Regions from separate parts of the Paenibacillus sp. FSL K6-4396 genome, predicted to be linked through region 1. Evidence: riboswitches for the same ligand, from Rfam matches in the RefSeq annotation. Region 1 holds a riboswitch; the other holds the start of a gene.

The links. A riboswitch is a leader RNA that binds a small molecule or an ion and turns the genes downstream of it on or off. The one in region 1 is predicted to bind S-adenosylmethionine.
Region 2: it holds a riboswitch for S-adenosylmethionine, as region 1 does, so the genes downstream of both, metA (homoserine O-acetyltransferase MetA) here and mmuP (S-methylmethionine permease) in region 1, are expected to answer to the same signal.

What each region holds. Positions count from the first base shown of each region.
Region 1 covers NZ_JBBOCR010000001.1:6,170,994-6,174,741, reverse strand. The annotation lists gene MHB85_RS27145 (GerAB/ArcD/ProY family transporter) at 1-393, shown strand, start outside; gene MHB85_RS27140 (Ger(x)C family spore germination protein) at 390-1,592, shown strand; SAM riboswitch class I at 1,663-1,764, shown strand; gene mmuP (S-methylmethionine permease) at 1,857-3,269, shown strand; gene mmuM (homocysteine S-methyltransferase) at 3,247-3,748, shown strand, end outside.
Region 2 covers NZ_JBBOCR010000001.1:1,954,707-1,958,454, reverse strand. The annotation lists gene MHB85_RS08960 (PLP-dependent transferase) at 1-860, opposite strand, end outside; gene metA (homoserine O-acetyltransferase MetA) at 885-1,802, opposite strand; SAM riboswitch class I at 2,039-2,162, opposite strand; gene corA (magnesium/cobalt transporter CorA) at 2,614-3,549, shown strand; gene MHB85_RS08945 (HRDC domain-containing protein) at 3,620-3,748, opposite strand, start outside.

The DNA.
Region 1 (3,748 bases):
GTCATAGGCAGTTTATCCCTTGATGGGATCAAAACGCGAACCTGGCCAACGCTGGATTTGGTAAGAAGCTTTGAGATACAAGGTTTAATATTCGAAAGATTCGAATCCTTATTGCTGGTCATCTGGATTATGCAAATTTTCTCGACTACAGCGATCACACATTACTGCGCGTCGGTGGGTATTCGTGATTTGTTCCGTTCCAAAAAAATCAAAGGTATTATGTACGGTCTGCTTCCGTTCATCTATCTGATAGCAATGATGCCCAAGACCGTGGATGATACCTTCGAACTAGGAGATATGCTGGGTAACGTGTCCGTATGGTTATTTGCCATTTTACCTCTGGTACTACTGTTGTTAAGTCTGATTCGTAAAAAAGGAGGCAAGCATGCATGATTACATTCCGTATGTTGTTACGCTTAGCCACTGTATTATGCATACTCTTAACGATATCCGGATGTTGGAGCAGTCGGGAGATAGAGGATCTAAGTGTATACGTTGGTCTTGGGATCGATATTGGCAAAGAGACGGAATTTGAGAAAAACATCGCTAATCAGGGAGGAGCGTATTCCAAGCAGAACAATGTGACAGCCACGGTACAGATTGCTCCCGGTAACTCCAGCAGTCAGAAGAGCCAACAATCCGGGTCACCTGCTTCTGGTAAAACGTCCTACTCCAATGAACAGCTTACCGGAGATTCCTTGCTGCAAATCTTTCGTCAGTTTGCACTAAGGCGAGATCATCCGCTCATCGGGCATCATCTGAAGGTTATCGTTGTGTCCAAGGATATCGCCAAAAAGTATGGTCTGGACCAGCTGCTGGATTTTGTACTTCGGGATAACGATATTCGTCCTAACTGTCTGGTGCTGATTAGCCATCATCGCGCTGCTGATGTACTGACTTCAGATGATCCTTCCCGGATTCCAGCATTTTATCTTACAGGTATTACAGGTAATTCGTACTTGTCCAATAAAATCCTGGACCCCGTTCTACTCTCCAAACTAGATGCACAAATGCAATCCGGTTCCAGCTTTTTGCTCCAGAATGTACTGAACTTCAATGGAGAGGACAAGTTCTCCGGTGCCAGTATCTTTGATGGGAAAACGACCAAATTCATCGGGGAACTCAGCCAAACGGATCTAGAAGGGCTGTCGTGGATCAGACCTAAAGAAAAAGGAGGCATCTTGAAGACATACAATAAAGCGGGATTCACTGTTGTATATGAAATGAAGAAGAAAAAAACAAAAATAATTCCAAAAGTGGTTGGCGATGATATTTCATTCCATGTGAAGACTGAATCCGAAGGCTGGTTGATGGAGGATTGGCGTGCTCCAGAGGAAGAGGAAAAAGGTGCTTATCTCAGAGAATTGGAAAAAGAATTTGCTGAACTGGCTGAACAACAGATTCGACAGGTGTTATACAAACTGCAGCATACCTATAAAGTAGATGTTGCGGATTTTCGGGATAGCTTGCGTATCAAAGAACCTAAAACATGGAAAAAAGTCAAAGACGATTGGGATAAAATTTTTAGCACCGTGCCGATCACGTATGAGGTAAAGACCACCATCACCAATCCGGGGTCTTCCACGGAATAGCGAGGTGTGCCATTTATTATTTAAATGTTGACACATTCATGATAGATCGCTATATTAGTAAAAAATCATTTTCTTATCCAGAGAGGTGGAGGGACTGGCCCTTAGAAACCTCAGCAACAGATCTGAAGGATACTGTGCTAATTCCAGCGGGTGAAAGCCTGATAGATAGGAGCGTTTGTTTTTATTTGTCAGTAACGGCGCACTCTTTAGGCAGAGTGGGTCTTTTTTGTTTTTTCTGGATGAAGAAGTAGGGGAGCAGCTGGTATGGAAAACAACAACGACAAAGGGCATTTTCAGCGGAAAATGCAAGCACGGCATGTGGTCATGCTCTCTCTCGGAGGAGTCATTGGAACGGGATTATTCCTCAGCTCAGGTTACACCATTCAGCAGGCGGGACCACTGGGAACCATTCTGTCCTATCTAATCGGAGCCATCGTTGTATATCTGGTGATGCTCTGTCTTGGTGAACTGTCTGTTCATATGCCAGAGACGGGAGCATTTCATAGTTATGCAGCCAAATATATCGGACCGGCAACAGGCTACACGGTGGCTTGGTTATACTGGTTAACCTGGACTGTTGCGCTTGGCTCCGAATTCACAGCCGCTGGATTGCTGATGCAGCGCTGGTTCCCATCGGTGAACGTATGGATATGGAGTGCGCTCTTTGCACTGATGATCTTTCTGTTTAATGCATTAACGGTGAAATTATTTGCGGAATCCGAGTTCTGGTTCTCATCTGTAAAAGTAGTGACTATCGTAATCTTCATTATTATCGGTGGCGCAGCCATGTTTGGGTTCATTCCCATGGCGGATTCTGAACCGGCTCCATTTCTATCGAATATTACCGCATCCGGGTGGTTCCCTCATGGGGCTACAGCCATATTGATGACCATGCTTGCTGTAAACTTTGCCTTCTCAGGCACCGAGTTAATCGGCATTGCCGCGGGTGAGACGGAGAACCCGGAAAAGACGATACCGAAAGCTATTCATACAACGCTGTGGCGTTTGGTTATTTTCTTCATCGGAACGATTATTATCTTGTCGGCCTTGTTGCCCATGTCGGATGCCAGTGTACTGGAAAGTCCGTTTGTAGCGGTAATGGAGCGGGTGGGTGTACCCTATGCAGCAGACATTATGAACTTTGTTATTCTGACGGCGATTCTCTCTGCTGCCAATTCGGGCCTATATGCATCTTCACGGATGCTCTGGTCTCTGGCTGACAAAAAAACGATCTCTCCGTGGTTTGCCAAATTGACCAAAAGCGGGGTACCGCTGAATGCACTTCTGATTAGTATGGTGGGTGGTGCGTTGGCCTTGCTGTCCAGCATCATTGCGCCAGGTACCGTGTATATTACACTGGTTTCCATTTCAGGTCTGGCTGTCGTTGCGGTATGGATGAGTATCAGTGTCTCCCAATACATGTTCCGCAGACAATATATCCGGGAAGGACATGCGGTCAAAGATCTGGTCTACCGCACACCACTATATCCGGTGGTACCAATTGTTTCATTTATATTATGCCTGGCTTCATGCATAGGTATTGCCTTTGACCCGACACAGCGAATTGCGCTATATTGTGGGGTTCCGTTTATTGCAGTGTGTTACGCTGCTTATTATCTGACAGAACGTGTGAATAAGAAAAGAGGACAAGTACATGACGCAAGCACAACAGACTAACCCCTTAGAACGGATCCTGCGTGAACATCCGGTCATGATTCTGGATGGAGCGCTGGCAACGGAACTCGAACAGCATGGATGTGATCTCGATGATCCACTATGGTCTGCTCGTGTGTTACTTGAGAATCCGGATGTTATCGTTCAGGTCCATGCAGATTATTTTCGAGCAGGAGCCGACTGTGCGATTACATCCAGTTATCAGGCGACGGTGGATGGTTTCCGCAAGAGAGGGATCGATGAACAGGCAGCACTGGAGCTGATCCGCAAGACGGTGGAACTGGCTGCACAGGCGAGAGATGACGTGTGGGCAGAAGTGCAGAGTAGACTAGTAGGGAGAGAAAGCTCGACAAGTCAGCTTGTAGAAGCTTCTTCGGTACGTGCTGAGACGGTGGAGAATGAGGAGTATATAACAGATCGTACAGGGGATCGCGAAGGAAATTGTCTTCGTCTACGTCCAATTATTGCCGGGTCCGTAGGTC
Region 2 (3,748 bases), 4.2 Mb from region 1:
GGATGATCGGATAGACCTGGATGATACACTTCAACCACCGCTGGGTGCTCAAGCAAGTATTTGGCAATAGTAAGTGCATTGTGCTCATGACGCTCCATGCGAAGAGCCAGCGTTTTCATACCTTTCATCAACTGGTAGGAGTCACTTGGAGATAATACCGCTCCAATGGAATTATGCAGGAACGCCATCTCAGCAGATAACGCCTCACCTTTGGTAATAATTAGTCCGGCGAGCACATCATTATGTCCGCCCAGATATTTGGTAGCGCTATGAATGATGATATCGGCACCCAGTTCAATCGGACGTTGGAAAAATGGAGTCAACAACGTGTTGTCAACAATGGTCAACAGGTTGTAACTTTTCGCCCAGGAAGCAACGGCTTCCACATCGGTGATCATCATCAGTGGATTGGTTGGTGTCTCAATAAATACAGCTTTTGTATTCGGTTGACGAACCTTCTCCAGTGCTGCCAGGTCATTCGTGTCCACATAACTAGCAGTTACGCCGAAACGGGACAGAATACGTTCCAGCAGACGATAGGTTCCACCATACAGATCCAGCGATACAATCAGATGATCCCCTTGACCAAACATGGCAAAGATCGTTTGCAGCGCGGCCATTCCCGAGCTACAGGCAAACCCTGCATCACCGGACTCCAGCGCTGCAGCGGCTTCTTCCAACACTTTACGGGTTGGATTAGTGGTACGAATATAATCAAACCCCGTGCTTTGTCCAAGCTTCGGGTGGCGAAACGCAGTGGATTGATAGATCGGAAAGTTAATGGCGCCTGTTACCGGTTCATTGATGGACCCAATTTGTGCTAAGCGGCTTTCGATTTTCAACTTGTTGTTGTCTTCCATTGCTGCATCCTCCTGTAATCTCGATTAGATTTGCGGGCCAATATCGTAAGGTGTTTCTTGATACACATAGTAATTGAGCCAGTTAGAGAATAATAAGTTGGCATGAGCGCGCCAAGTAGCTGGTGGCACACGGGAAGGGTCGTCATTCGGATAATAATGTCTAGGCAATGCGATATCCAAACCTTTGGCTGCATCCCGGTCATACTCCCACTTTAATGAGAACGGGTCATACTCGGCATGTCCTGTGGCAAAAATCTGTTTGCCGTCTTTGGTAGCAACCAGGAAGATCCCCGCTTCCTCGGATTCAGCCAAAATCTCTAAATTCTCATTCTTTTCAATATCTTCGCGTCTCACTTCCGTATGACGGGAATGTGGAACGTTGAATACTTCATCGAATCCACGCAACAATGGAACATGTGGTTTATTGATGGTATGTGGGAAAACGCCAAAACACTTTTCATCAAGTGCAACCTTGGGTACGTCAAAATGATGGTATAAACCTGCCTGGGAAGCCCAACATATGTGGAGGGTTGAAGTCACATTGGTTTTGGTCCATTCGAAGATCTCCTGGATTTCATTCCAATAGTTCACGTCTTCGAAATCCATTTGTTCCACCGGGGCACCCGTAATAATCATTCCATCGAAACGGCGGTGCTCAATCTCATCAAAGGTTTTATAGAACAGATCCAAATACTCCTGAGACGTATTCTTCGACGTATGGGATTTGGGATGTACGAGAACGACATCCACCTGAATAGGCGTGTTTCCCACCAGACGAAGCAATTGTGTTTCGGTCGTTTCCTTTGTGGGCATCAGGTTTAATATAGCGATACGGAGTGGACGAATATCCTGCTGATATGCAGAAGTTTCATCCATGACGAAGATATTCTCTCCTTCAAGTACTTCTTTTGCTGGTAGAGTATCGGGTATTTTGATTGGCATAGTAAGTCTAACTCCTCCTTGTGCATAGATAGATGCAGCCACCCCTGGCTTGATGTCTTCACATCAATACAGTTATAGACTGCCTTGAGCTTGTAAAAACATTGAATTGCTCTTTCATCCAACGTTACAAACAACCTCAAGTTCCTTAGCGAAAATCACTGCTGAGAAGTCGGGGCATATAACAAAGACCTTCCTCGGATTTCGAGAAAGGTCATATGTAAAAAAGATATGCGCCTCTCTCATCTCTCAGTTACAACAGTGCCACTTGACACTTAGTCGCTGCAAGAATTAGCACCGTGCGGTATACCGCCGGTTGCCGGGTTTCATCGGGCCAGTCCCTCCACCTACTCTTGATAAGATTTCGCTGTATTAGATTGTAATTAAATATGGTTCACCGTCTACTTTATTACATTAATGCCCTCACGTCAAGATGCAGTTCGATGTCTGCTTCCCAGATCGGAACCGTTCATCATCCGTTGTCATACACTGCCTCAGGGCGCGAAATAGACACATTTTTGCGCTTGAAAGCACCTTGTACCAGCGGTATACTAAACAAGGTGTTATAAACCCTTATGTGAGAGGTGACATATTAAATGGATGGCGACCCGAGGCCTGACTGGCAGCCGAATTCCGACAAACTGCATAGAGAATTGACATCAGCATGCCGGCAGCGGGACGTGACTTCCGTTTGATTATATAGTGAACGCAGCCCTGATCTCCAGGCTCCGCTGCCGACCGGCTGATTTGTTCTTTTTGCGCCCATAATGATAATATCCGCCAAGTTGGCGGGTGCAGAAGGAGTAGATTAACGATGAAAATCCGGTTGGTAAACAACGGTGTATTTATTCCGGTGGACGATATTCAGCAGGCGCTGACTCCACCAGCGGAAGGATTTTACTGGATTGATGCAGACGTAGACGATTTGGCGGTACTTCAGCCGCTGTTCTTGATGCATGATCTGGCTGTGGAAGACTGTCTTAGTGACGAAGAACAACGTCCGAAGATTGAAATTTATGAGAACCATTATTTTATTGTGATTAATAGCATCCGTTTTGATGATGAAGAGATATTTCTACGTGCGGTCAACTTATTCCTCGGCAGACATTTCATTATTAGTGTTACCAAGCACAAGGTAAGCGAATTGCGCACACTGAAACCCATCCTGTGGGAACAGGAAATCAGTACACCGGATCGTCTGCTTTATTTGCTGGTTGACTTGATTGTTGATAATTATTTCACCGTAGGTGACCGAATTGAAGCACGGATCGAGAAGCTTGAGGAAGACATTCTGATGCATACCAAAAAGTCACATCTGAATGAGATCATCGGGCTGCGCAGTGAGATTCTGTGGCTGAAAAAAGTCCTTGGACCTCAGAAAGAGGTCATTAACACCTTGAACAAAAAAGATCTGCGTCTCATCGATGATCAACTGCAAAAGTATTTCAGTGACATCTATGAGAATGCTGTAAAAATATCTGAAACCTTTGAGACTTATCGCGACCTGATGGGCAACTTGCGAGAAGCCTACCAATCCAGTATTGCGAACCGGGCGAATGAAATCATGCGTGTATTTACCGCCATTACCACGGTCTTCATGCCGCTGACGGTCATTACCGGTATATACGGCATGAACTTTACGAATATGCCAGAGCTTAACTGGAAATACAGCTATTTTGTTGTGATTGGCCTAATGGTTACCCTGGGCCTGAGCATGTTCTTCATTTTCCGCAAGAAAGACTGGGTATGAACTCGTATGAAATAACGAAGACGAAGCGCTCCTCCGGGAGAAACGCCTCGTCTTTTTTCATTTCTGATTATTAACCAACATTCTTCTCTGTCTCTGCGTGCCGACGGAAGCGGATTCGAATCATGCGCAGCCTTTCATAGACCTGCTCCAGACTTCCTCCATCGGGTTTCTCTCCTCCATACACCTTATGTAATACTGG